Regions from separate parts of the Teredinibacter haidensis genome, predicted to be linked through region 1. Evidence: predicted binding sites of a transcription regulator. Region 1 holds the regulator's gene; each other region holds the start of a gene.
The links. The regulator sigma-54, encoded in region 1, starts transcription at its own class of promoters, with help from an activator protein. The targets are predictions, from matches to a motif close to TGGCACANNNNTTGCNNT.

Region 1 (9,903 bases):
CACCCGCTATTCCTGAATAGGGCTATTTAGGACTTACCAGGGGCTTTGGCCCAGCTGGCAATTGCCGCATCAAGATTGCCACCGCTCTCTTTCACGCTCTGCGCAAACTGACTGCGGAAAGTCTTGCCCAGGTTCACACCGTCGAGCACCAAATTCAGCACTTTCCATTGCCCGGATTTACCCAAGCCGAGTGAATAAACAATGTAATTGACGCTGTCAGGGCTGGTAACTTTTTGCACAATACTCGCTTTTGTCTTGGTGATTTTGCTCTCTTCCTTCAACAGTTCAATACCAAAATCCATGTTCTGCGACATACCTTTGGCATAAGTTTCCACCAAACTACGACGAAACACGACTAAAAACTGTTCCTGTTGTGCGTCTGTCGCCTGCTCCCAATAGGTATCTCCCATCACATTTTTAGCAATAAAGCTAAAACCTACCATGGGCTCCAATACTGTTTCGATATTGCTGTAGAAACCTTCCGGGTCAGCCTTAAGCTTGTCCTGCTGAGTCCGCGCAATATCCAATAACTGGTTGGTAAGCGACTCAACAACAGCCCCTGGCTCAGCACTGCTCTCATCTGCTTGAACACCTTGAACAAGAGCCAAAAGAAAAAACAGGCTCGCGAGTATTTTTTTTGCCCATCCAGACAACGAAAATACCCAATGACCTAAACGAGCACACAATACTTCCACGGTAAATCTCCTTAATAGTGAAAAATAGACAACACCTGAGTAACGAAAAACAGTCGCCGCAGGTAACAAAACAGATAATAGCAATAGAAAGCTGAATATACGTTTAACGCGTATGCGCACAATGTGTTTGCACTGTACTAACGGGCCACTATAAGATTGCGGCCTTTCAATGTCGCTGATGCAGACCGCCATTTTAGAGAATCCACCGAAGCGAAAACAGCGCTTTTTCTCTTTTGTAACATATTGAAACACGAGACACCTTATTTATGCTCGACTCCATTCCGGTAATCGCTCAGGTTATCGCCTCCATTTTGGTTGGTTTTGCCGGTCTAATCTGGAGTGCCGACCGTTTTGTTGGCGGGGCTGCATCCCTGGCAAAATTCTTCGGTGTTACCCCCCTGATTATCGGTTTAACCATCGTATCTTTTGGCACCTCTGCACCGGAAATCATGGTGTCTATCAGCGCCTCCCTTAAAGGTGCTGGTGATTTGGCAGTGGGCAACGCCATAGGCTCAAATATCGCGAACATTGGCTTAGTGCTGGGGGCCACAACACTGGTTGCGGCGATACCCGTGCAAAACCACATCCTGCGCCACGAAATGCCCGTATTACTGGTAGTGACTCTGGTTGCCGGCTATTGCCTGCTCGATGCCACGCTTACAGCAGTTGAAGGCTTGTTCCTCATCCTCACCCTGGTGCCAGCGATCCTATATTTAGTGAAGGTGAAGCAGCGTGAATTTTCTGAAATTGAAATTGCAGAAGAAGAGGACATCGCAGAAATGCCTCGCAGCACTGCAATATTCTGGCTGATCGTAGGCCTCGCGATCCTAATGCTCAGCTCCGAATCCCTGGTTTGGGGAGCAAAATCCGCCGCCGAACTCGCCGGTGTCAGTCCACTCATTATCGGCTTAACCGTAATAGCAATAGGTACCAGCCTGCCGGAGCTGGCTGCCTCCATGGTCAGCGCCCTGCGCGGTCATCACGATATTGCACTGGGCAATATTATCGGCTCCAATATGTTTAACCTGATGGCGGTTATGTCGATTCCCGGCATTGTTTCCACCACCACAATGGAAGCATCCGTATTTTCTCGCGATTACCTGGTTATGCTGGGGCTTACGCTACTCTTATTTATATTAATCGTGAAAACCCTGTGGTTTCACCGAAAAACCGGAGAAGCAAAAATAGGTCGCCTGATCGGTATCATCCTGCTCTGTGGATATATCGCCTATTATATTGTCCTATTTCAGACAACTTCCGCATAAAACAAACGATACCATGACCCACAACTTTGACTTTATCCATTCGGCAAAACGCACCATTAGTATGGAGCTTGATGCCGTTGCACGACTAAACGAGCGTATCGACAACAACTTCGAACTTGCCTGCCGGGCCATACTTAACAGCCACGGACGCGTAGTGGTTTCGGGTATGGGTAAGTCCGGCCATATCGCAAAAAAAATTGTCGCCACACTGGCCAGCACAGGTACGCCGGCACTTTTTGTTCACCCTGCCGAGGCAGGGCATGGTGATCTGGGCATGGTCACCAAAGACGATCTCTTTATCGCCATTTCCAATTCAGGCTCATCACCCGAGCTAACAGCGCTGCTGCCCACCATCAAACGCCTGGGCATAGTACTGATAGCGATGACAGGCAAAGCCGCCAGCCCTCTCGCAGAAGCGGCCGATATCACACTCGATATCAGTGTTGAAACCGAAGCCTGCCCACTAGACCTAGCCCCCACATCCAGCACCACCGTCAGCCTGGTAATGGGCGACGCCTTGGCCGTCGCCCTCTTGGAAGCACGTGGATTTACGGCGGAAGATTTTGCATTTTCCCACCCCAGTGGAGCGCTCGGTAAAAAGCTGCTATTACATGTTAGTGACGTAATGCACAGCGGCGACGCGCTCCCTGCTGTCCAGACCGGCTCCAGTCTGATGGACGCTCTTGCCGAAATGAGTAAAAAAAGCTTTGGCATTACCACTGTCGTCAGTAGCGAGGGCGAATTGTTGGGTGTCTTTACCGATGGTGATTTGCGCCGCTGTCTAGATGGCGACCTCGATGTTAAAACCAGTATTATTGACCAGGTTATGAGTACAAACCCACGCACAGTTCTACCCACCGCACTGGCGGCCGAGGCGTTTAACCTGATGGAAACCCACAAAATTACCGCCTTGGTCGTAGCCGACAACAACCACCCCATTGGCATACTCCATATGCACGACATGCTGCAGGCAGGACTGGTATGAAGCACCTATCTCTAGAACAAATTGATGAAAAAGCCCGCGCCATAAAGCTATTGCTGCTAGACGTGGACGGCGTACTAACCGATGGCAAACTTTATTTCAGCGGCGACGGCTACGAAATGAAGGCCTTTCACACGCTGGATGGCCACGGCATGAAAATGCTGCGCAACTCCGGTGTCGAAGTGGGTATTATTACCGGTCGCAACAGCCCCATCGTCGCAAGGCGTGCAAGCGACCTCGGCCTAAAACTCCTCAAGCAAGGGCGCGAAGATAAATTTGTTGCTCTGCAGGAGTTACTAGAAGAATACCCCTGCGAACTCGAAAATATTGCTTTTATGGGTGATGACTACCCCGATCTAACCGTTATGTGTAAAGTCGGCCTCGCGTTAACCGTAGCCAACGCCCACCACGAAGTGGTCGAAAATGCCCACTGGCAAAGCTCCGTTAACGGCGGAGAAGGCGCCGTGCGCGAGGCGTGCGATCTTATTATGAAAGCGCAGGGCACTTACAAAGCCGCTTTAGATAAATACTTGAGCTAAACATGGTTAAAAACCGGCTATACATACTGTTTATATGTTTGGGTATTAGCGCCATTGTTATGCTGTGGGACTCTTCCGAGGAAATTCTGACTCCACCTAAATGGCAGGACGAAGATGGCCACAGCTTTCCCTATGCTGTCGCTAAAGATGCTTCAACTCAGCATTTTGGCGATCAAGGCAAACTTGATTATTCTTTTACCGCCAGCAAACTGGAACACTATCGAGTCGAAAGCGCCGACAATAAAACCTCAGCAGAAGAATACACCCTTATTTTTGAGCCTCGCTTTGAAATATATGAAGAAAAAGCGCCTTGGCAAGTAGAGGCGGAAAACGGAAAATTAGTGAGAAACACCGAGCAAATTACACTGTGGAATAATGTACGTATCTGGCAATCGGAAACGCTGAGCAACATCCAGCCGACAGAATTGAATACCAGCTCACTCACAATAAATCCCGCAGAAAAAGTCGCGTACACGCAAGAGCCTGTTAAAATACACTCGGCCTACGGCGAGATAGATGCCGTGGGTATGACCGCAGATTTTCGACAACGAAAAATCAAACTCCACAATAAAGTGAAGGCGATTCACAGAAACCCTACGCAAGCAAACCGAGATGATACTGAATCACTACCTGAATAATTTCGCTTGCCGAATGTTTAGCACTATTTTGCTGATATCCATGGGCGGCAATAGTCTCGCCCTCCCCAACGACCGCTTTCAAGATTTAAGTATTCAAGCCGACAGCGCCGAACTGGATGACCAAAACGGCACGACCACGTACGCCGGCAAGGTTATTGTGGAACAGGGCAGCATGAAAATTACGGCAGCGAAGGTCATTATCTACGGCCGTAACGACAACTATTCCATGGTTGTCGCCACAGGAAAACCCGCTCGCTTGAGCCAAATCCCAAAAAAGGGTCAGGAGGCAGTTACAGCGCAAGCTAATCGCCTTGAGTACCGCATTACCGATGAAACCCTGTTTCTGATTGATAACGCAGCATTTAAACAGGAAGGGACCAGTCTGAGCGGCAACCGCATTGAATACGATGTTAAAAGAGCCGTGGTAAAAGCGGGCGGAAAAAGCGATGCTTCCGGCGATGACCGCCGGGTAAAAATGGTCATCCCCCCTAAAGCCCTTTCCACTGAAGAACAGCCGCAAGAATAACGAGAACCCAACACCCCAATGCCTAAACTACACGCGCACCACCTAGCAAAGAGCTACAAAGGCCGCAAAGTTGTAATCGACGTTTCCATCTCCGTGGAGGATGGACAGATTGTCGGTCTACTCGGCCCCAACGGGGCCGGAAAGACCACCTGCTTTTATATGATTGCCGGTATCGTTAAGGCAGACCGCGGCGATATATCCATTGGCGATACCGATGTAACCCATATGTCTATGCATGAACGAGCCCGCCAGGGCTTGGGTTACCTGCCCCAGGAAGCATCCGTGTTTCGCAAGCTGACCGTCGCCGATAATATTATGGCGATTTTAGAAACCCGCAAAGACTTGCGCCGAAAACAGCGCCATGAAGCCATGGAACAGCTGCTCAATGAGTTCCACATTCAGCATATTCGCGACAGCTTGGGCATGGCCCTCTCCGGCGGCGAGCGCCGCCGCGTTGAAATTGCCCGCGCTCTCGCCACCGAGCCACAATTCATATTGCTCGACGAACCCTTCGCCGGAGTGGATCCCATCTCCGTCAGTGATATTAAGCAGATAGTCCAACACTTGAAGCAGCGCGGTATCGGCGTACTGATTACCGACCACAACGTACGTGAAACCCTCGATATTTGTGAAAAAGCCTATATAGTATCTGAAGGGCACATTATTGCGGAAGGAAGCGCAGAAGTCGTTCTCAGTAACCAAAAGGTACGTGAAGTCTACCTTGGGAAACACTTCACGCTATAAGTCGCGCCAATACTTGACATTACCCGCCAGCCAGCCATATCTACCGGCACAATCTTTGCTTTAAAAGGATTGATTGTCCCGACGGCGGAGACTAAACTACGTCTAATCCGCACCGACTCCGAGCAAGCCCAAATGCCAATTGGTGCCCGATCTAATTTTCACGGGAAGTTAGTAGTCGCCATATGAAGCAGTCCCTCCAACTAAAGCTCGGCCAACAACTCACCATGACACCGCAGCTGCAACAGGCCATCCGTCTCTTGCAGCTTTCCACGCTGGATCTTCAGGCAGAAATTCAGGAAGCTCTCGACTCAAACCCAATGCTCGAGACCTCCGAAGAGGGTGAAAATACCGGTACCAGCGGAGAGCAAAGCGAAACGCCAAATAGCCAGAGTCAGGAAGCCAGCCCGACGAATAGCGACGACAAGCCAGAAAAGCCCGATACCGACTGGAACGAAGATAACATTCCCACCGATCTCGCCGTCGACACCAGTTGGGACGACATCTACGAGACCGCACCCAGCGGCTCAGGCCTTGCCAAACCAGACTCGGATGACTACGATTTTGAATCTCGTCGCGGCACAGCCGAAACCCTGCAAGACCACCTGCACTGGCAACTAAACCTTACTCCCATGTCGGATCTGGACAGGGAAATAGCGGAAACGATAATCGACGCCGTAGAGCCGAACGGATTGCTGGGGCAAAAGCTGGATGACATGTTCTCCGGCCTACAAGCTCACCACGAAGAGCTTGAGATGGACGAAATGCTGGCAGTTCTACATAGGGTTCAACAGTTCGATCCTCCTGGCGTACTCAGCCAGGATATCCGCGAATGTCTGCTAACTCAGCTGCGACAGTTGCAAAGTGACACCCTTGATATTACCCACGCCAAAGCTCTGGTTAATGATTATTTGGACCTGCTCGGCGGCCGCGACTTCAAACAACTGATGCGAAAACTGCGCATAAAAGAGCCCGAACTACAGGCCGCCATTCGCGTCATTCAAAGCCTAAACCCACGCCCAGGGGAATCCATAGGCAGCGACGAAACCGAGTATGTCGTGCCAGACGTTTTCGTCAGCAAAGTGAATAACCGCTGGATGGTACAACTCAACCCCGATATCGCACCCAAGCTGCGCATTAATACCAGCTACGCCTCCCTCGTCAAACGTGCCGACTCCAGCTCAGACAACACCTTTCTACGCGACAATCTGCAGGAAGCCCGCTGGTTTCTGAAAAGTCTGCAAAGCCGCAACGAAACCTTACTCAAAGTATCCACCTGTATTGTGGAAAAACAGCAGGGCTTCCTCGACTACGGCCCGGAAGCAATGAAACCCATGGTGCTGCACAACGTCGCTGAAATAGTGGAGATGCACGAATCCACCATTTCTCGTGTAACCACCCAAAAGTATATGCACACACCCCAAGGTATTTTTGAGCTGAAATACTTTTTCTCCAGCCACGTCGCCACCGATTCAGGCGGCGAATGTTCCTCTACCGCCATTCGCGCCATCATCAAAAAACTTGTGGCGGCAGAAAACCCACGGAAACCGCTAAGTGACTCTAAAATTACTGGACTGTTAGCCGAGCAGGGTATTAAGGTAGCGCGCCGAACCATTGCAAAGTATCGCGAATCCTTGCACATACCACCCTCGAATGAACGCAAGCGACTGGTTTAAATTCAAGGCTTTTTTGATTTCTGTCCTGATAACGACTTGGAACCTCAATGAATGCTGGTAGAATGCGCGCCAGTTTGCAGCTCCGGGTCGCAAACATGGGCGTTATCGCTCCTGTTTCCGCCTTATACCTCCTAAAAGCGCTTACTACGCGCGGCTGGAAAGGACACGTAAAAACGTTATTACTATGCAGATATCAACCATTCTTACCGATGAACGCTGTAAAGCCAAAGCTACCGACGCCAGCAAAAAGCGTGTACTGGAAAGCCTAGCCAGCCTATTCGCCAGCGACCTACCCGATACAGACGAAACCACCATCTTTCAATGCCTGATCGCCCGCGAACGCTTAGGCTCGACCGGTATAGGCCAGGGCGTCGCCATCCCCCACTGCCGTTTATCCGCTTCGAATCAAACCCTCTGTGCTTGTATCACTCTCGATCATCCCGTCGATTTTGATGCCGTCGATGGAGCCCCGGTAGATGTTATTTTCGCCATCCTTGTCCCTGAAGATGCCGAAGACTCACACCTTCAAACTCTCGCCACCCTTGCCGAAGCCTTACAGAATCCGAACTTCACACGTAAACTAAAAGCCTGCAGCAGCAATGAAGAATTGTTTCGTGTCGCGGCTGGTGTAAACTGATAACCATCTAATATCAGTAAAATTACACACTGCGGGTAAGGGTTTACCCGTACAACGCTTACGATTTTATCCCCCTTTGGTATATACCCATGCGCCTGCTTATACTCAGCGGAAGATCTGGCTCAGGTAAGAGTTCTGCTCTACACCTCTTGGAAGACGAGGGTTTCACCTGTATTGATAACTTACCCGCCAACCTGCTGCCCGCTTTAATCGAGCAGATCGGCGACCGCATCAGCAGTGAAGAGCAGCGCTTTGCGATAGGGATTGATGCGCGCAATATCTACGGTGACCTCAGCAAACTCGCCGAGCTGATAGATAGCTCCGGTATTGAACGCAGTGAATACCAAATTGTTTTTCTCGACAGTTCCCGAGAAATACTGCTTAAGCGCTTTAGTGAAACCCGCCGCAGACACCCGCTCTCCGATGAGTTTATCGGTTTGAACGAAGCCATCTCACGGGAAAAAAGCATACTGCAGCCCATTGCCGCCGCCGCAGATGTCACCATCGATACCAGCCACCTGAGCCTGCATGAGCTGCGCAGTGCCATCAAACATATTGTCGTGGGTTCTGACACCAAAGGCATGGCACTAATGTTTAAATCCTTTGGCTACAAATACGGCGTACCTGTCGATGTAGACTTTGTCTTTGATGTACGCTGCCTGCCCAACCCTTACTGGAGTACCCAATTGCGAGACCACACCGGGCTGGAACCTCCGGTAATAAGCTTCCTCGACGCAGAAAACGAGGTGGAAGAAATGTATAACGATATTCTGCAGTTTGTACGCAAATGGATCCCACATTTTGAAAGTAACAACCGCAGCTATTTAACGGTCGCCATTGGCTGTACCGGCGGTTGGCACCGCTCTGTCTATATGTGCGAAAGACTCGCCAAAACACTTAAAGGCGACTATACCAATGTACAAACACGCCATCGCCAACTGGAAAATGTACCCGGTCATTAGGGTCGGCTCGTAGACCCTAACACGGAGCAGTGGAAACTCTATGCAGGAAAAGCAGATTCAAATTATCAATAAACTCGGACTGCACGCCCGGGCTGCAACAAAGCTGGCCAACCTATCCAATCGTTTCTCTTCCCGTATTGAAGTTGTCGCTAAGGGAAAAGCTACCGACGCCAAAAGTATTATGTCTCTGATGTTATTGGCCGCGTCCAAGGGCACAGATATTACGCTGCGCACCGATGGTGAAGACGAAGAAGCCGCAATGGGCGCCCTAATCGAGCTTATCAACAATCGTTTCGACGAAGCCGAATAATACATTTCAAAATTAAGTGATTTGCGGAAGCCTTTGAAAAGGCTACAATTTCCGCAACTCAAAACACTCGACCCAAAATCGGACAACGCAATGCCGCAGGCCGTCGAACATATCGAAAACCAACCTCACGCCCACCTAAGCAAGGTGCAGGCGCTGCTGGACAGCGGCACCTTCCGCCAGGTTCGACGCATGCTTAATGGGTTGCGCCCGGTGGAAATCGCGCGACTCATCGAATCCTCCCCGCCGGCCTCGCGAACCGTTCTGTGGGAACTGATCGAAAAAGATATTTCCGGTGAGGTGCTGGAAGAGCTGTCTGTTGATGTACAGAGTGTCTTCCTCAAGAAGATGGACACCGAAGAACTGGTGGAGCTGACCGAAGGCCTAGATACTGATGATGTCGTGGATATCCTCCAGCAGTTCCCGGAAAAGGTTATCCAGGAAGTACTGGAAGCTATGTCCGACCAGGATCGCGGCCGTATTGAGGCCGTAATCGCCTACGACGAGGAAACCGCCGGAGGCCTGACCAACACCGATACCATTACCGTACGTCCACGTTTCACATTAGACGTCGTACTACGCTACCTACGCCGCCACACCGAGCTGCCGCCATCTACCGACAGCCTTATTGTGGTCAACCGCAAAGACGACTACCTGGGCCTGCTACCGTTGAGCACACTGCTCACCAACGACCCCAGCGTAACCGTGCGCGAAGTTATGGTGACCGATACCAACGCCATTCCCGCCGGCATGTCCGATAAGGACGTCGCTAAACTGTTCGAACAGCACGACTGGGTCTCCGCTCCTGTCGTGGACGATCAGGGCAAGCTGCTGGGCCGAATCACCATCGATGACGTGGTAGACGTAATTCGCGAAGACGCCGATCACTCATTGATGAGCCTCGCAGGTCTGGATGAAGACGAAGACACCTTCGC
Region 2 (9,903 bases), 360 kb from region 1:
ACTACATCAACACTCCAAGACCCTCGCCTTCCGCCCAGAACGAGAAACAGGATCTACTCCGCTTAATCCAACCAGCTTTACAAACCCGGGCTGCGCTTCCCAGGGCATTGGCTGTCATATTGCGAATGGGCCTGCTATGCAGCCGGGTACGAATAGGTGAGCGAAGAGCCAACTCAATTGCCACGGGTGTGCCATCACCCTGTTTGGATGGGTCAGAAGCCTGTTCGACAGACCAGGGGCTGTGTTACTCGCTTATGGTAGCGGGTTGTATTATCGTCAATGGGCTTGCGCCTGTCGCTGGGAGTAAATGCTTTTAACCTGGTCGGCGATTTGGCCCGATACCGGAATTGATTCGATGCCGGGCTCCGGCAACTTATTCGGGGCAGTGCCCATCAACACAGAATATTGACGAAAGGAGGAGCAATGAAGCAGCTATTGAGAGGGCTCGTGACCACCATCGGTATCGCGCTTTTGTGCAGTTGTGTTGTAGTGATGGGACCGGAGAAGATCAACGACCACGTGCTTAACCACGAAAACGAAAATCATATCGACGACCAAAAGGGCATTACCGAGGCTGTTCTGAATTATGTTGAAGGGTGGTATTCCAGCGATGCAGGGCGGATGGAAAGCGCTTTATCGATGCATCTTGCCAAACGCAGAATTACGCCCGACGAACAACTTATAAGTGTGTCGAAAGAATGGATGGTAAAAGAGACGGGCGATGGGAGAGGTCGAATTCCACATCCCGACCGGGGGCGTAAAGAAATTACGATTCTCGCGCAAACAGACACCATTGCCAGTGTGGTGCTACTCTCTGATGAATTTGTGGACTACCTTCATCTTGTCAAAGCCGGAGGTTCCTGGAAAATTGCCAATGCACTGTGGGATTACCCTTCAAAATAACAACATTCTCTAACTGGGGCGTGGGGCTATAGGTGCGGCTGATTATGGCTTGCGCCAGACGGCGCTTCGCATATCGGCCCTACCACGCTACAGGTCACTTGATAAACACCCGAGTCCAATTTTGTGCCTGGCGATATCCTCTAAACACTAACGGGGAATAGCCCGCAGCGAAACTCAATCTATGAACTACAGCCCTATCATCAATACAGCCCTAAGCGCCTTATGGTGGCGAATACCCGCCGCCGTTATAATCGGCATTATCAAATCGCCCTGGTTCAAACGCCTGTTAGGTGAGGCACCTGTCAAGCTCACCGCACAGCTTAGGCTGCCGGCTGACACGTATAGCCCGATTCACAATGTGACCTTGCCCACCGCAGACGGCACCACACAGATCGACCATATTTTCGTCTCTCGCTTTGGTATTGTTGTGGTTGAAACAAAAAACATGAAGGGTTGGATATTCGGTGGCGAAAGGCAGGCGTAGTGGAGGCAGAAAATATTCAAGAAGTCTTTTAAATTTCAAAACCCGCTGAGACAAAACTTTAAATATGTAAAGGCACTTGAAGCAGCACTGGATGTTCCAGAGGGCACGATACATTCGGTGGTGGTATTTACTGGCGATAGCACCTTTAAAAGTTCGATACCCGCAAACGTGACCGGTATCGGCGGCTACATTAGCCACATAAAATCCTTTCAAGAGCCGGCATTGTCGGAAGAATACATGTCTGCCGCTGTCACCAGGATTCAGTCCGGTCGCCTTAAGCCTTCACTAAAAACCAAACGCCAACATCTTCAAAATTTAAAAATCCGTTCCGGTACCACGGCAGCAAGAACGTGCCCAAAATGTGGACGCGGTATGATTTTACGTACGAGCAAACGCGGTTCAAATATTGGCAAACAGTTTTGGGGATGTACGGCGTTTCCCAAATGCCGGGCGATACAAAGCATCACCGAATAAATTTATTTTCTCAGGTTTGCTGGCTCGCTTGCCAATCCTAGCCATATACATTCCACTTATGGGAACGCCAATATTGCATTAGCTATACGCATAGTACACCGACCATTTGGGCATAAAAAAAGCCTTTAAACCCAATCCAAGGCGGAATAACATCCTACTCCACAATTTCGCCGCTTTTCTCCACGCGGAGCTGATTACGACGATGTTCCCTCTAGTTTATTAGGCACAATGCATGTGTTAAAGTGAATAAAAGCACGGCAAGCACACTACCAAAAGCAATAATATTAATTCGAGATAGATCACTATCAACGTCGTGCATATAAAAATAACAAATAGGAGCCGCCAATGCCCGACAACATCGATTATAAATTCCTTAACGATCCAGAAGGTGGAGGCAAAAGGAAAGCGTATATCCCGGCGGCTAACGTAAGAAAAAAAAACACTGTAACCATTACAACCCCAGCAGAGCCACAAACGGTAGCCGCTTCTGTTTCTTTCCCGTATGACGTTAATCTCGATGGTGCCACACAAAAATTATGGAAGGTGGTATCGGAACCAGATTGGAAACAAGTACTTAAAGTACTCAATACCTTTGGAGATTCTTACCCTATAAGCCGGGTAAAAAAGGCTGGCCTGCTGGAGAACATTGGAAAATGAAAGCACAGATTATTCTAGCTAGTGCACTGTTAAACCTATTCAACACCGGCTGCACTACCACGAACACAAACCAGGAAGCGTCGATCATTCTCAATAGCACCAAGCAAGCCTGCGCAGCACCTGAAGCTACCTTTACAAAAATACGAAACCCCATTTTATTTACGTCTGGCGAACAGGCAAACACCTGTTTAAGCTACTTCGATCTGAAGCAAAGCAGCGAAATAGACGAAGATGTTAATAACATGATAGCGGCACAGGATTATGTTATTTGCGACACCGTAAAGGCCGTTCAACACGCAAGTAAAAACCGTTTTGAATCCAGCGGTATAAATACCGCCGGTGCACATATGGCCGAACGCATTGTGCTGGATAGTTTTCCCTCCTCACTCTTCCAAAGAACCGACGCAGACCACAAAACCGAAAAGCAAATATTTGGTTCGAACCTGAATATTGGACGCTATTCGGTAGTGGCCGACACACCTGAGTGGCACTACGGACTTCAACTTCATGCCGTTCTCGACATAAATGGCGACGGGTTGGAAGACTGGATTATATGGCTAACCGATAGAGCCAAAAACGGAGACTACTCTGTGGTAGCCGGTTTCTATGTTATTTCTGTTGCGAACAAAGGGCCGTTAAAAATGATGCCACTACGAAAGCTATCCGCTCTTCTGGCCGTAAACTAACGCTCAGCTACTCGCCCTCGGCACACCCCGCTAGGGGGCGATATCCCTAGAACCCCTAGCAGAAGCGGAGCCAAAGCTGGCGATTGAACCGCCTAATCCGCTTTCTGCCGAGGTGGTATTCGCCCTTGGCGTTTTTAATCATCACGGCTTTGACGATATATTGCTACGGCTAGATTGGAAAATAACCGCAACCTTCGGCAAAGGCTTCGACCGGTTTACAACCAGTAAAACACCTCCCCTGCAGTGAACCACCATTCTCTCGCGCACAACCACGCTACCTATTCATGGCACTAGCGCTAAGGCAGGCGTTCCTACCAACGGGTCGATAACGGTGGAGTATATAAACCGAGCACAAAACGAGATCAATCGAAAAAAGGTGGGAAAAGAGAGCCCCCGCCCGCCGGGGCGGAAGCTCGCGAGATGGGAGGTTACACGGCGACCCAAAGTAGAACCGCAATTAGCTGAGGGGATAAAATTCTTAGGCACATTACCAACGGGTAAACTGTCGCATACGCCAGAGCCGAGGCGCCGCTGGTAGAATGAATGGCGTTAGCAAACGCAAGCGCTGGGGGATCCGTCATGGACCCAGCCATAAGGCCGCAAATAGTCAGGTAGTTCACCTTCATAAACCAGCGCGCGATCAGGCCAATGACAAGCAGCGGTAAAAGCGTTATTACCGCCCCGTAAGCCATCCAACTGAGCCCATCTCCCTTTACCAGAGTCTCGACGAAGTGCGCACCGGAGTTAACGCCCACCACCGCCAGAAATAACACGATGCCAATTTCGCGTAAAGCAAGGTTAGCACTCGGCGGCATAAACCAATAAACACGACCGATACTACCTATTCTCGCCAGAATAATAGCAACAATAAGCGGCCCACCAGCCAGGCCCAATTTCAACGGCGCAGGAAGGCCTGAAATGTGAATTGGAATCGAACCTAGCACTACGCCCAAGCCGATGCCGACAAAGATGGGCAGCATCTGTACGTGATCCAGCTTGCTAAATACATTCCCGAATAGCTTGCTGACTTTTTCTATATCGGTGGCATCACCAACAATATTGAGAATATCCCCAAATTGCAGAACCGAGTCTTTGTTGGCTACCAGCTCCACGCCCGCACGGTTTTGCCGTGAGATAACGACATTGTACTTATGCTTGAAATCCAGCTCAGATAACTTCTTACCCAACAATTCCTCATTGGTTACGACAACACGATCGCTGCGAAAACCCGTACCCTTTGTCGTTAGCGTATCAGACACTTCTTTGCCAATAATGGTAACTGCCTTACTTAGCTCAGCTTTATTTGGCGCAACGATGCGGATGATATCCCCTTCGTTAAGGATAGTGTCTAACATGGGAACACGTAACTCCCCCCCTGACTTTAGACGTGAACAGACGATGTCCTCGCCGATGAGATCAATCAGCTCGGAAAGAGGGAAGCCGGTGAGATTCTTGTTTTCGATAAGTACATTAGCATAAACAATTGTAGATTTGCGTCCACTGCTGGCGCGGTCAAATTGCTCACATTCATCATCAACATTAATTCGAAACAGAATGCGCACAATCCACATGCTGAGCAGAATGCCCAGAATACCGAAGGGATATGCCATAGCATAGCCCAACCCCAGTGTAGACGTCGCCCCTGCCCCCATACCCAGTTCGGAGAGAATCTGCTGGCCCGCCGCCAACGAAGGTGTATTAGTGACGGCGCCAGAGTAAATGCCCAAAAATACGTTTAGGGGGAGATCGAAAAGAAAATGTATAGCGACCGCACATAACCCCCCAAGGATAACAATGCCTGCTGCCAGGGCATTCAGGCGCAACCCGCTACTTTTCAGTGAAGCAAAGAAACCAGGGCCTACCTGAATTCCAATGGTATAAACAAAGAGGATAAGGCCAAACTCTTTAATAAAATGAAGTGCATGATTTTCCAAATGCCAGTCATATTGAGCAATAAAATGCCCAACGAATAAACCTCCGAATAAAACCCCACCTATTCCCAGGCCTACTCCCTTAATTTTAAAACTACCTAACCACAAGCCAATAATGGCTACTACAGATAAAACCAGTATTGATAAAGCGATTTCGCTCATTGAATGAAACCCCAAAGTTACGAATGAAAGCAACGCGCGCAGGCATCGCCATTTTTGGTAATTTCATTATATAGCAATATTTGTCAGACCTGTTGATGTGTAGTAAGAAGCGACAAATGACATTTGCCCCGGTATTAGAAGCATGGAGAAGCAAAATATAAGCATGGGATCGAGCGGTTCCCACATACTACGGAAGCTGGACGGATAGCAAAAAAGCAACGGTTCCTAGCCGATACCACCAGAGAGCTGTAGCTAGCCACATATCCCTTCCCTTATTACAGCTGCTAAAAACGCGAGTACAGTGCGCAGCCATTGGCTGCCCACACTCGGAACACACTAATAAAAAAATTTATCGATAACTTACCCGCCCTCGTCAACCCTAACCCATCCGCAAGAAAGGCACTTAAGCACAGCCTTCGGCAAAGGCTTCGACCGGATTATAGCCAGGAAAACATCTCCAGCAGCCTCGCACTACTATGTCGCGCTCTTAACAACAACGCCATCCTCTGAGACAACTATGCCACCTATGCGCGCACCAACCTTAATATACTGCATCCAGCCAACGGCTAGTTATCGTTAAAAAAAAACCGTAATCAATTATGAATAGTCATAGCCTTGTCACGAACATGAGAGTTGATTTCGATATTCCACATTAATTTTTTATTTCTACGAAACTTTTTATTTAAAAAAAAATACATTCCCACACATACTCAAGGGATTAAAGTGCGTCGAATAAATTTACTACGATGTGATTTTTTAAAACAAAATATAAAAAAATATGTAATTAATCTAATTAAATTAGCGGCGTAGATCGTATGGCTCGAGATTTGCTTTTCTTTTTCCCTGCCAATTAATCTGTGTAGAACACACAAACTATGCGAATTGGCGCGACAGCGAAGCGTGTTTAAATCTGCTGTAAAAATACTTAGGTAGGAATGTAAGTGAATACGTATCTTTAAACAATTCAGGAGCTTTAAAATGAAGCAACAATTAATTTGTTCGGTAGTATTGGTATTACTCGCAGCGGCTAACCCTGCTAACGCGCTGTATATTGGTGCGAGTGATGGGAGCCTCTACGAGCTGGATGTATCAACTAATTCGAAAACACTTATCGGCAACACCGGCACCATGCTGGATATCGCGTTAAACCCTATCACCAATACCCTTTATGGTGTTCGTAGTGACAGCCTGTATATGATCGACACTGCAACAGCCAGCACAACACTCGTGGGCGGGTCGCTAAGTATGAACGGCCTTACATTTGATAGTGCCGGAACCCTCTACGGTAGTGGCGGCTCGAACCTTTATACAATTGATATCACCACTGGCAGTTCCAGTCTGGTGGGGTTCACCGGTTTTACCTCATCCGGTGATATCGCTTTTGACGATGCGGGCAACCTTTTTCTCTCTGCCACCGGCGGTTCAGGCAGCGATCAACTGGTATCTCTAGACGCGGGTACCGGTGCGGGAACGGCTTTGGGTAGCTTTGGTTTTTCTGCGGTATACGGTTTAAACTTTTCAGATTCAACTCTGTACGGGTTCACTCTCGCAGGTCAAACGCTATCTATAGACACTTCAAGCGGTGCAGCTACCTATTTAGCGTCGAACGGAATCGGCGCTTTCGGCGCTGATGGTGCAGGTGGTGTTGTTGATGTACCAGAACCCGCCAGCATTGCGATGCTTGGACTCGGCCTTGTGGCCTTAGGATTTTCGCGTCGCAGAAAGAACTAGTTAAATTTAGTTTCCATACGTTAATTCAATTGAAAGCCCGGGATCGTATTCCGGGCTTTTTTTGACCTCCGCGTATAGTGTCCACGCCCACGTTGAACAGAATGCTTTCATCTCTAATTGGTTTTTAGCTCAACCCAAATAGGACGGTGATCAGAAATATAGTGCCTTAGATAGGCGTTAAACGCTTTCACGGTTTTTGCATGCGTTCTTGTTTCTGCCAACCGATCCCAATTGTTACGAAAAATAGCCGCATCAAAATCAAATACTCCATAGTTCTCAATACGGTTTTTTAACGCAGTTGGCGCAAAGGCTATTTGATCATAGGTTTTATCGTTCCCCAGGTTTGATCCTCCAATACGGGAAAGGCTCTCGGTTCGCGCTACGCCGGTCTTGTCGTAAAGATCAACCGATGTCCAGGAAAATTCCTCGAGCGCTTTTATTGTTGCTTCGTTGAACTCCATATTTGGCACATTCATATCGCCAAGCAATATGATGTCTTTGTCCCATGCATTTCCGCCTGCACTTCTATCTTTGGCCCATTTTGCTAAGGCATAGATCTCTAAAACACGCCGGGCATATTTACGGCGATCGTCCTCTTTACTAGAATGCTGAAATTTACCGAAATATAAATGTACATTGGCAAGTACAAAATCGATCTTTCCGCTGGAAAAACTGCCAATAAACGGGTTGCGATCAAAGGGTGTATATTTCATCTTACTAAACGTTTGAGTTTTGTTTTGGCGGCGTTCACGATAATGGACTGTTACATTTCTACTGGGAAATTCTCGAGGACGAAGCGCGACTTCCCCAAAAAGCTTGCCGGGGGAAACCTTTTCGGTGTTAAACACATAAGCTAGACGCTCATCATTCCCAGCCGTATCGGACATAACAAAGTCGAACTTATCGCCCATGATATCGACGATCTTCATAAATTGCCGATAATCATCATTTACTTCTTGAACGGCGATAAGATCAAAACGTTTGAGGATATGAGCAATTATTTTTCGCGCACCATTAGTGCGGTTTTGCACACCCAAATTGGCAATATTCCAACTACCCAGCAACAGACGGTTGCGTTTTGACACTGGAACGTTGCGTTTTTCAAAATGAGCATTAAGTGCAGTAATCTCTGTCGAGCTGCGAATTCGTAAAGGGCGGCTTGGTTCTGCAAAAGGTATGGCCAAAGTGACTTCCTCTCATATTTTTATAATTGATCGAGCTATTATTCCAGACTCCTAGCGTACCATTTGCGGCCGCCAATCAATAGAAGCATATCTAACCAACGCGATGGAAAGCAAGGTCTACACAACGCCAAAACCCCGAAAGCACTCAATCTCGGTTGTAACTTATCAACTTAACTTATGGCAGGAGCCCCTAATTACGGGCAGGCATATTCTGCGTGAACAAAAAAATCTCATTCGCAAGGCGCAATTCGTCGTTAAAGGCCATCCATACCCCCTAAAGAATTTATTCATAACGGACCTGCCCTTGCTAGCCCTAACCAAGCAGCCTGTAATAGCCAGGTAAAAATAATTCTCTAGAGGCTTCTCGGTATTCAAAAGGTAAATTGTGTCACTTGTGAAGTTTGACGCCAGTCCCAGTTTCTGACCTTAATTTCAAAAAGGTTATGAGAAACGTGACCCGGTCACTTCTAGAAACCAATTTTCATCTATGATTGGCCAATTGTTCGGCGGTTTAGTCTTAAAGTATGAAAGTTGATCCAATTACCCTAAAAATGCTTCTGCAAAGCATGCACCACGGCACGGGGGAGATGCATGCTTTATTACGTGAACCCTTAGAAAAACAAACACTGCTGACCATGGCTCGAATTGCCCATAAGCTGAAAGGAGAGGCGGCAGTAGTTGGATTTAAAAAACTAAGCAACGCTATATCTCGCCTAGAAGATTCAATTGAACATTGCCAAGTTGAAACAAAATCTGGGCCAAACAAAACAGTCCTTATTCATCAACAATTGAAAAAACTATTTTACATTTATCAACAGATCGTTAAAAGTTCCCAATCACAAAGCGGTGCTCAGCAGCGCAAGACTTTAAAAGGCTCAAAGCAAACAAAAAAAACCGGAATTTCAGCGGCATTGAAAATACTTGCGCAAAACGTAAGCCGCAGCTGCGGAAAGCTTGTTACGCTCGACCTTGACCAATTCGATATTGCGAGGGTTCCTTCATCCTTACAAATGAAAATTCAAGATATTGTGATCCAGCTCATCCGCAATGCCATTACCCACGGCATTGAATCGCCACAGGCGCGCAGAACCAATAGGAAGAACCCCACAGGATCTGTAAAGGTTATTGTTAAATGTATTCACAATAAATTGGTGGTTGCCGTTCAAGATGACGGCGTCGGCATTGATCTTGAAGTTATTAGAAAGCGGCTGATTAACAAATATAATTTTCGAGTAGAAAAAACCGCGAAGCTTACCCCGAAGGCCTTGCTGGCATCACTATTTCTACCGGGGTTTTCAACCCTAACGAAAAAACAGGTTCACGCCGGGCGAGGCGTTGGGCTAGATCTAGTCAACACGCATGTCAATTCAATGGGAGGAAAAATAAATATTGACTACAGGAAAAACAAAGCAACCAAATTCACTATTCATATACCATTAGTTGTTTCTGTCAAAAAATTCGTAGTTCCTCTTCGAAACGCAAAAAACAAAATCGACCATAGTAAAATACCAACAGTTTATGCAAAGATTGGCTAAATTTTTTGCTGCACCTAGTCAGCACAGGTATGTTAACTCCCTCCTACATCGCCTTGAACAAGCAATTAAAATCAGGCTCTTAACACACACTGCAAATCAGTAACGCAACTATCGCCGACTTAATGGTAACATTGGCGAGCGAGACTAAGAGGCAGT
Region 3 (9,903 bases), 780 kb from region 1:
TGTTGATTGATAATCCCACCACCAGCGGTGGCGATTGCCATGAGCGCCGGGCGATAACGGGTTGAAATGTTGGGGGATATGGAGGGAACGAAAATGGTTAATAAACGTTTTTTTTGTACCTGTTTTTCGGCCAGTTCTTCAAGAATGTTTTTATGAATGTCTGCACGGGTTTTCATTGCGGCTTCATAATCAATCTCCATGGATTCAATTTTTTCCAAGGTAAATTCTTCGCCTCGGTCCTCCCCCAGAAGGCCGACGGCGTCTGCGCGGCATTGGCGGCAGTGCCGCATCATATTCATATCGCCGCCACAATCGTCCTGTAATGCCTGTAGTTCTTCGTCGCTGGGGCTGCGCTGCCCCATGATTCCGTAGAACGTACCGTGTTTTGCTTCGGCAATTAAGGGCATAACATTATGTACAAAAGCACCTTTTGATCTCACAATGTCGCTCACTTCTTTGAGGTGTTGATCATTTACTCCTGGAATCATTACCGAGTTAACTTTTACCAGGATGCCGCGTTCAGCAAGCATTTCTAGGCCTTTTTGTTGTTGCTCGATTAATATTTTCGCGCCTTTTTCGCCATAGATTCGCTGGTTATTCCAAAAAATCCAAGGGTAAATTTTGGCGCCAACTTTCGGGTCAACGCAGTTAATTGTAATGGTGACATGGTCGATATTATGCTTGACTAATTCTTCTACCGATTCGGGTAACGCTAAGCCATTAGTGGATACGCACAATTTAATATCGGGTGTTTCAGCGCTAAGCTGGCGGAAGGTACTGAAGGTGCGTTCTGGGTTAGCCAGAGGGTCGCCGGGGCCAGCGATACCCAGTACCGTCATTTGCGGGATTGTGGCCGCAACAGCTTTGACTTTCATTACCGCCTGCTCGGGCGTCAATACTTCGGAAACAACTCCCGGACGGCTTTCGTTGGAACAGTCGTACTTGCGGTTACAGTAGTGGCATTGAATATTACACGCCGGTGCAACGGCGACATGCATACGCGCAAAGTAATGGTGTGCGTCTTCGGAAAAACAGGGGTGATTTTGAACTTTGTCTTGTATGTGTTGCGGCAGTTGGGATAGCTGGTCGTCACGACTACCGCATCCGCTGGAGGGGCAGCCCCCATCATTACTCTGCCCAATAACTTCGAGTTGCATATATGGTCTCCGTTTACGTCTGCTGCCTGTAACTCTGGGTGCTTGGTGTTTCAAACGGATATTTGCAAACTGTATGCCGTAGTATTAACTCGTTGTTTTTATTAGAAAAATTAAATGGGTGGGGCAGACGTTGTACGGCAGCTCACAGACATTAGTCATGCTTGTGTCGGGAGTGCGACATTGGCCCAGGTGTTGTGTGATCGATAAAGAAAAACCCCGCAGCAGAGCTACGGGGTTTTATGGCTTTCAATGGTTCTTACGTCGGGATTTTTGTTAGAGGCCTACACACGTTGGAGTGTTGAGAGATCCATCGGAATTTCCCTGCATACCGAAAGATGTGGATTGGCCAGCACTGAGGTTACCATTCCAACCGATGTTACTGGCAGAAATGGTGTTGCCAGTTTCGGATAGGGAGGCGTTCCAGCTGTTGGTCGATTGTGGATCTTCACCGAAGTCCAGTTCAACGGTCCAAGCCGAAATAGCTGAATCACCATTATTGGTGACATCCACATTGATCTGGTAACCGCTTCCCCACTGATTCATATAGGTCACTTCACAAACCACTCCGCCAGGGGGCTGAGATGAAGAGCTGCTAGACGATGAGCTACTACTGCTGGATGAGCTGCTAGACGACGAACTACTGCTGGACGAGCTAGAGCTGCTAGAAGACGAACTACTGCTGGACGAGCTACTACTGGACGAGCTAGAGCTGCTAGAAGACGAACTACTGCTGGATGAGCTGGTATCGGTGCAAGTGGTAACGACACCACCATCACCACTTTGGCTTTCGCAGGTTGTAATACCTATACAGCTCTGTTGATTCTCCCAACCCCAACCACTGCTCTGGTTCTCGCAGAGAGGGCGAGGATCGTCTTGGTACCACTTGCACATATCGACACAAACGCCGACGCTGCTGGACGATGATGAGCTGCTGGAGCTAGAAGAAGAGCTGCTAGAACTGGAGCTAGAAGAAGAACTGCTAGAACTGGAGCTAGAAGAAGAACTGCTGGAGCTAGAAGACGAGCTGCTAGAACTGGAACTCGAAGACGAGCTGGAGCTGCTATTTGAATCGGCATAGTCATCGTAAAACGCTAGCACCCAGGCAAGCGCACTGTTCCAATTAATGGTGATCTCGTTAGTGGACCAGGAATCGATACTGTCCATAAAGCAGCTTGCGGGTATGGAGCCACAACTTGCCAGCGCTGCTGCTGCCGTATCATCTTCTAGGCCATCGTTTGGTCCGCCGGATAAAGCACCGGGGGGAGCCCAAGGATAGCTGCCATTCAGAGTTCCCGCCCAGAAGCGGTGATGTGGTTCTGTTAGTGCATCTTCACCATGACCCGAAATAAACGAGAAAGACAGGGTGTTGTTGCCGAACAGATAGTCCATGGATTTGGAGAAGGCTTTGCCGTAGATGTCATCGCCGGTAAAGTCATAGGCCAAGCCAATTAAGGCCATCTTGTTAGCAACAATATTATTGGAACCCCAGTAATACTCCTCATCGGTGCTGGGGACCATATAGCCGTTACTATTAATGGTTGCGACGTGGCCATCGGCAATGTCGACCAGCTTTTGGCGGGCGCTGGTGCTCAAGCTGGCGGTATGACTAGTGGGAACGATAGCCAGTGACATTAAACCGGGCAGTTCAGTATCTGGCCAGGCCCAATCGGTGGCGGAGATGGTGTAGTTATCAATCGTTGAACGGTATTGGCTGTCGCCCGTGGTGATATACAGCTCAGCTGCGGCCCAAAAAAATTCATCTGCGGGCTCGCTGTCGCCGTATCCTCCACCGCCTTGATCATAACCACCGCTATAGGTCTCGTTGGGGTTTTGCAGTGCAGCATCCCAGGCGAGTTTTGCGGAATCTAAACACTGTTCGGCAAAGCCTGAGTCTATCTCGGCGAACAGGCGGGCACACTGTGCACCCGTCGCGGCGAGGTTAAGGGTAGCGGTGACCGAGGGTGGTACCAGTGCGCGCTCGTTACTGTCTTCGTGTGGCGCTAGAGGTAAACCTGTCCAGCCGACGTCGTGCATTTTGTGGTGTGCCATACCGGCTTTGCCTTCGCCTTCAGGTACTTGCATTGCCATTAAAAATTCCATTTGCCAGCGGGCTTCGTCGAGAATATCGGCAACGCCGTTCCCACTTTCCGGAATGTTTAATGTGCCATCGGCAAATTTACTTGCGCTACCACTGATGTGCAGTGCGCGTTCATACATGTTAAGTAATTTCCAAACGGAAATTCCGCCATTCACCACATACTTACCGTGATCGCCGGCGTCGTACCAACCTTTGGTGACATCCAGGGAATAATTGCAGCCACTGTCTGCCCAGCAGGGCACTGCGTAATCGCCCTGATTTGAATTCTGGTTAATATGTCCAGCCGGGCGTGCCCATTGGGAGTTGGCAGCATAGCTACCGTTACCACCACCGGTGTACTGGGTTTCGATCTCGATACCGGAACGGTTGTGGTAAAAATAGCGAATGGAATCGTAAAGGACCGGCGAAAACGTATCGGCGGAAATATCAAATGCGTAACTCTCGTCGCCACCTACGTGCAAGGTAAAGTTGCTGCCGGTTGCTGTAACAGAGGAAAAATCAATATGGTGGATATTCTCACCGGATGACGAATCTGTACCATTGGGAGTGCTGGTACCATTGGCGACAACGTTGCCATTCTGGCGCAGTTCCCAGCTTTGAGCTGAGTTTGTTGATGCAGCATAGCTGGCAACTTTTGCACTGTTGGGCAAATAGCCGACTTGGTTAACTCGCGGGTTACCAACTTCAGCATGGGCACTGCTAACGACAAGGGCCGAAGCAACAGCGACTGCTAGCGACGACTCTAACAGCTTTTTCATCGGTCGATGAAATGGGATTGAGGGTATTCTCATGGAGTTTCTCCTGATTGAGTTATTTTTATTTTTTGGAGCCTTATCTCCTATAGCGTGCAGGGAGATGCTGCTATAAGGCGGCAGTTATCCTAGCAGCTCTATGGTAAAAAAAAATAGAACTTGATTGGGTTATTTGGGGCTGAGGTTTTGTTTTAGTGAAGTAGTTTGCCCACTTTATCTATATGCGTGCAGGCTGTGTGGTTGTTTGGGTTTTTACACGCCAGAATTACCCTCCTCGATGGGAAGGGCAAAGTTTGATAGATGTAATACTTAAATATTAAATAGGACTAAGTTTTTAGTGCATACCTAAAGCAATGGGCAAGAAATGATTATCATATTTTCCGAACATTTATATTCAATGTTTGAATTCGATAAGCAATTTGCCTTGGTGTCATGCCTAAAAGACGCGCAGCTTTCGCCTGCACCCATCCCGCTTGCTCAAGGGCTGCTATCACCCGCTCACGTTCATCCATACTGTCATCGCTTAAATCGATAGAGGGCACTTCTTGGTAGTCGTTTATCGCGGGGCGAATATCCGTATTCAGGCCGGTAAGAGAAATCGCATCACTGTCGACGGTGCCGTCTTCGCTCATGATCGATGCGCGCTCTAAACAGTTTTCCAGTTCGCGCACATTGCCGGGCCAGCTTTGATTCATTAACACGCGGATAGCGCTGCTGGTTAGTGTTAACTTGCGTTCTTGGCGACGGGATAGTTTGTCTAGCAAAAACTCTGCAAGTTCGGGAATGTCAGCGCGACGCTCGCGTAAAGGTGGGATACGGATAGTCATGACATTCAGGCGGTAATAAAGATCTTCGCGAAATTTGTTTTTTTCCACTTCCTGCTCAAGGTTGCGGTTGGTGGCAGCAACTATGCGTAAGTCTACTTTAATGGTGCGGGTACCGCCGACGCGCTCAAACTCACCCTCCTGCAGTATGCGTAATAATTTCGCTTGGAACATGGGTGAAATTTCACCGATCTCATCCAAAAAGAGGGTTCCTCCGTCGGCTTGTTCGAAGCGGCCCTTACGCTGTTTAACTGCACCGGTAAAAGCGCCTTTCTCGTGGCCGAATAATTCAGATTCCAGCAGTGTTTCTGGCAATGCGGCGCAATTGAGTCGTATAAAAGGTTGCTTCGCTCGTGGAGAGTTGTAGTGAATGGCGCTGGCAATGAGTTCTTTACCGGTTCCCGATTCACCCAGTACTAATACTGTGCTGTCCCATTTAGCTACACGCCGTGTTTGGTCAAATACCTGCCGCATAGATGAGGTGTGGCCAATGACCATGTTTTCGAAGCCAAATTGTGCGCGCGCTTCCCGACGAAGCTCATCGCGCTCGCTGGCAAGCTCTTCACCACGTTCAACGTTAATCATTAAACGAACGGTTTGCGACAGTAAATGCGCGACGGTTTCCATAAATCGAGAACGCTCACTCAGTAAATCGTCGGCAGGGCTCTCCGGCTGTGCTGCCAGCACGCCAATGGTTTCTCCTTCTATATTTTCAATAGGTACGCCAACAAAGGGGAGCTCAAAATCGTAAACGGCCAGTCGGTCTAGAAAGTTTGGTTCCGACGAAATACGTCCGAGTACAATCGGGTTTCCGTGGCTAAGAATACGACCGATAATGCCTTCACCGCTGCGATAGCGAACATTGCTGGATAATCGGGATATCTCCGGTGAATCGCTATGAATCGCTGTCACTTGAACGGCACTGTATTCCGGGTCGGAAATAGAAATTAATCCGTGGTGCATGCCGGCGGATTCGTGGAGTACGGCAAGAACTTCTGCAAAGGTTTGTTCAATTTTTTGAGAATGACAAATAATTTGCGAGATTTGGCTAAGTGCCTGCATTTCTTTTTCAAAAAGTTCGGTGCGAGTTGTCGGTCTCGGCGTACTGCTTATAGTCTTCGTTGGGTTCATCTGACTTCTCTTGGCCATAATTAGCTGGATGGGATCTCTACGATCATTCGACATCCGTCCGTAAAGTCTGTATCTACTGAAACGGTTCCGGCATGCTCCAGTATGGTCTCCTGCACCATAGCCAGTCCCATGCCTCGACACCCTTTGTGAGGAGGTTTGGTACTAAAGAAGGGCTCGAAAATTTTATAGCGCAAATCTGGCGGGATACCGGTGCCGTGGTCAATTATTTCGGTTCTCACCGTATGTTTGTCGATTGACGTTTTAACATACAGCGTTCGCTCACTGAGCTTGCACTTGCTCATAGACTCTATGGCATTGTTGATTAATTGTCGGAAAACGCTCACTAATTTACCTTCACGGCCCAATACAGCGGGTAAATGAAGTTCTGGTTTAAATTCAACAACAATACCCTGCGCCAAAAGTTGATGAGCAGAAAGGCTAATGGCGCTACGTAGAACTTCGTTAACATTTACCGGGTGCTTGGGGTTTTCCGCATAGACAGGGAGTGAAGAGCTGAGCTGATCCAATGCTTTTAGGCCCGCCGTCTGCGCATCGCGAAGGGCATGTAACACGGGTTCATCCTGATTGCGGGTTTCCTTGCGTTCTAATAAGTTTAACGCGGCGCCAATTAAGTTAACGGGTCCTTGTAAGCTGTGAATAGCGCCGTTGAATGTTTCCCTAATGCCTTGCAGCATTTCTTCTTCTGCAATAACCGCTTTCAGTGCGTTTAGTTGGGAATCCTGCTGTCGTTGACGGAGTTCGGTAATATCGTTGACGGTTAAAAGAATATGGCGAGATTCCGGTGGGCAGAAAAAGTTGTCTGGGGTTTCATCTTCTACAGAAATGGAAAGACCATCGCAGACAAACCAACGCTGGCTATAAGCACCTTCGTCGACGGTTACCTCATGGCTGTTGAATTTTGTTCCTTTGTCACGAAGGTTGATAAAGTCGTCGCCGAGTATATTGAGTAACTTTGTAAGAGCGTCTTCCAATATTGAATCGGGCGCGATTTTATTAGCTAAATTCTGAAAAGCTGGGTTCATTAATATAATGTCGTTATCACAACTCAATAACACCATAGCAATAGGTGATGAGTTGATAACGGTGGAAATGGTTTCCGACAGGTTGTTTACGCGCTGCTCCAGTTCGTGTAAATCGCTGGAATCTCGATGCATTCCTAAATAGCAAATAACATCGTCTTTCTCGTCGAGAACCGGAGCAACAGAAACGTCCGCGAGGTAGAGAGAATCATCTTTGCGTCGGTTTACTAGTAATCCAGACCACGGCTTTTTCTGCAGCAGGCGCCCCCATAATGCCTGATAGGCTATTCGTGGAGTTGTATGATTGGAGAGGATTGATTCGTTTTTTCCGACAACCTCTTCACTGTTGTAGCCGGTGACCTTACCGAATGCGCGGTTGGCGTATAGAATATTGGCATGTAGATCGGTAATGGATATTGCAATAGGTGCATGCTCTACGGCTTGGTGAAAAACACCCGGCGACAGATCTTCTGGTTGAAAATCATAGATTGTGTTTTCTAGCTTTCGTCCCATGACTTTATTTTCTTTACCCTTGGTTATCTCAGCGACAAAATCAACTTGATCTAATTCCGCATGCGATTTTTTCGATTCTGTCATGACCTTTTGTTTCTCCGGTGATATTAGCCGTTGCCTAAATACGATTGCTTTAGCGGCGTCAGTTTTCGATGTCGTACGGATTCGTTTTTTGCGACGCCCTAATGCATGGCAGCAATTTTTGTGCCGCAGTTAATGCCGCCAACGTTGTCGTTGTTGCTAAGCGTTTGTCTGGTTGTTTCTTGTCGTAAAAACAACACCCTGTGTCTTCCAGCTCTGGTCTTGTGCCAATCCCGACAACAAAAAATGTGCGAATAAAATCAAAAATTTACGGATTACGATAATTTAATTTGAGGTGAATCAATCTATTGGTCGGGTGGGAAGTTGTATCCCATTAACGGATAGTGCGTGGCATGTTTGATGCAGCTGCCCACATAAATTCATTATTTTTATTATCTAAGGCGTAGTGAAAATGGACTATTTAAGCCTGCTTATTGGAACTGTACTAGTAAATAACGTTGTCTTGGTGCGTTTTTTAGGTTTGTGTCCATTTATGGGCGTTTCAGGAAAGCTCAGCACGTCCATTGGTATGAGCGCCGCGACAACCTTTGTTATGACATTGGCTTCCGGTAGTAGTTGGTTGATGGAAAACTACGTGCTGCAACCGATGGGTATCGGATTTTTACGTATTCTCGCATATATCCTAGTTATCGCTGGTGTTGTGCAATTTACCGAGACGGCCATTCGAAAGTTCAGTCCATCTTTGTATCGGTCTCTGGGTATTTACCTTCCGCTAATTACAACTAACTGCGCTGTTTTGGGGGTGCCATTAATTAGTGTTCGCGAACAGCAAAGCTTTTTAGAAGCCCTGGTTTTTGGCTTTGGTTCAGCGCTGGGATTTTGTTTGATTATGGTTATTTTTGCAGGCTTACGTGAACGGCTTGCCTTGGCTCAAGTGCCGAAAGCATTTGCAGGGCCCCCTGTTGCTCTGGTGACAGCAGGCTTGTTAGCCATGACATTTTTAGGTTTTAGTGGACTAGTAAAAGGTTTTTAATTTTCTTTGAGCACGCAGGAGTTGGAAGCATGTTATTGGCAACATTGGTGATCACCGTGCTGGGTACGAGTTTGGGTCTCCTGTTGGGCTTGGCCGGGCGTTTTATGGCAGTGGAGGATGAAAATCCACTGGTAAAGGAAATTGAAGGATTGTTACCCGGTAGTCAATGTGGTCAGTGCGGTTTACCTGGCTGTTCTTCCGCCGCTGTGGCCTTGGCGGAAGGGACCTTGGATATTTCCTTCTGCCCGCCTGGAGGAAGAACTCTGGTAGAGCGTTTGGCCGCTATTCTCGATGTGGATATCAGTTCGATTGGTGAAGTTCCGCAGCCGATGATTGCCACTATTAATGATAGTGCGTGTAGTGGTTGTACCCGCTGCTATCGGGCTTGCCCCACCGATGCAATTGTGGGCGCGAATGGGCAAATACATATTGTGCTGGCTTCAGCCTGCACGGGTTGTAAAAAATGTGTGGATGCTTGCCCGGAAGATTGTGTGTCGCTGATTAACCTGCCCGCTACCCCTGATAGCTGGCATTGGGTTAAGCCCACTGCGGCATAGTCACAATGGGAATAGCCCATTCAATCCTTAATGTAATAGTGGAGACATTAGCGTGTTAACGAGTTTGCTGAGGTTGCCTCAAGTACGTGGTGGCGTTCATCCTAAACATCATAAAGATCGCTCTGCGGCTTTGATGATTAGTAAGGCACCGGTACCGGAGAAGCTCTACTTACCCTTGCGTCAGCACGCAGGAAGCGATGCCATTCCTATAGTGAAGGTTGGCGATAAAGTCTTGAAAGGGCAGCTGGTTGCCATTCCCCCTTCTGAGATTTCTGCGCCAGTGCACGCGTCCAGCTCTGGAAAGGTGGTCGAAATTGGTGAAGTTATTGCGCCACACCCCTCTGGATTGCCCGCTACCGCGATTGTGATTCAAACAGACGGTGAAGACCGGTGGATAGAAACTGATATTCTCGAAGACCCCTATAGCGAAACACCCATGGCGTTGGCTGATCGTGTTGCTCAAGCCGGTATTGTGGGGCTTGGCGGCGCTATTTTTCCCGCAGCCGTAAAATTAAAGCAGGGCGCCAAGCATGAAATAAAAACACTGTTGGTAAATGGTAGCGAGTGCGAGCCCTATTTAACCTGCGATGATCGTTTAATGCGCGAGCATGCCGAAGAAATCATTGAAGGCGCACGCCTAATTCGTCATATCCTGCGAGCGTATCGAGTAGTGGTGGCGATAGAAGATAACAAACCGGAAGCCATTGCCGCCATGCGCGAGGCTGCAGAACCCTACGGTATGATCGAAGTGGAAGT

Region 2: H5715_RS11670 (PEP-CTERM sorting domain-containing protein) is a predicted target of sigma-54. The motif match lies at 6,114-6,131, and genes of this name have one in related genera.
Region 3: nifL (nitrogen fixation negative regulator NifL) is a predicted target of sigma-54. The motif match lies at 7,708-7,725, and genes of this name have one in related genera.

The regions. Positions count from the first base shown of each region.
Region 1 covers NZ_CP060084.1:3,291,014-3,300,916, forward strand. The annotation lists gene H5715_RS13120 (MlaC/ttg2D family ABC transporter substrate-binding protein) at 27-695, opposite strand; gene H5715_RS13125 (calcium/sodium antiporter) at 962-1,960, shown strand; gene H5715_RS13130 (KpsF/GutQ family sugar-phosphate isomerase) at 1,974-2,945, shown strand; gene H5715_RS13135 (KdsC family phosphatase) at 2,942-3,481, shown strand; gene lptC (LPS export ABC transporter periplasmic protein LptC) at 3,484-4,119, shown strand; gene lptA (lipopolysaccharide transport periplasmic protein LptA) at 4,133-4,645, shown strand; gene lptB (LPS export ABC transporter ATP-binding protein) at 4,664-5,389, shown strand; gene H5715_RS13155 (RNA polymerase factor sigma-54) at 5,572-7,062, shown strand; gene ptsN (PTS IIA-like nitrogen regulatory protein PtsN) at 7,247-7,699, shown strand; gene rapZ (RNase adapter RapZ) at 7,789-8,661, shown strand; gene H5715_RS13170 (HPr family phosphocarrier protein) at 8,702-8,971, shown strand; gene mgtE (magnesium transporter) at 9,062-9,903, shown strand, end outside.
Region 2 covers NZ_CP060084.1:2,927,133-2,937,035, forward strand. The annotation lists gene H5715_RS11645 (nuclear transport factor 2 family protein) at 424-903, shown strand; partial or broken gene H5715_RS20045 (nuclease-related domain-containing protein) at 1,085-1,507, shown strand; gene H5715_RS20050 (topoisomerase DNA-binding C4 zinc finger domain-containing protein) at 1,625-1,861, shown strand; gene H5715_RS11655 (lysozyme family protein) at 2,207-2,518, shown strand; gene H5715_RS11660 (hypothetical protein) at 2,515-3,204, shown strand; gene H5715_RS11665 (putative transporter) at 3,633-5,297, opposite strand; gene H5715_RS11670 (PEP-CTERM sorting domain-containing protein) at 6,276-7,028, shown strand; gene H5715_RS11675 (endonuclease/exonuclease/phosphatase family protein) at 7,142-8,212, opposite strand; gene H5715_RS11680 (Hpt domain-containing protein) at 8,737-9,747, shown strand.
Region 3 covers NZ_CP060084.1:2,512,482-2,522,384, reverse strand. The annotation lists gene nifB (nitrogenase cofactor biosynthesis protein NifB) at 1-1,157, opposite strand, end outside; gene H5715_RS09870 (glycoside hydrolase family 9 protein) at 1,431-4,046, opposite strand; gene nifA (nif-specific transcriptional activator NifA) at 4,379-5,962, opposite strand; gene nifL (nitrogen fixation negative regulator NifL) at 5,983-7,599, opposite strand; gene rsxA (electron transport complex subunit RsxA) at 8,009-8,590, shown strand; gene H5715_RS09850 (RnfABCDGE type electron transport complex subunit B) at 8,620-9,147, shown strand; gene rsxC (electron transport complex subunit RsxC) at 9,200-9,903, shown strand, end outside.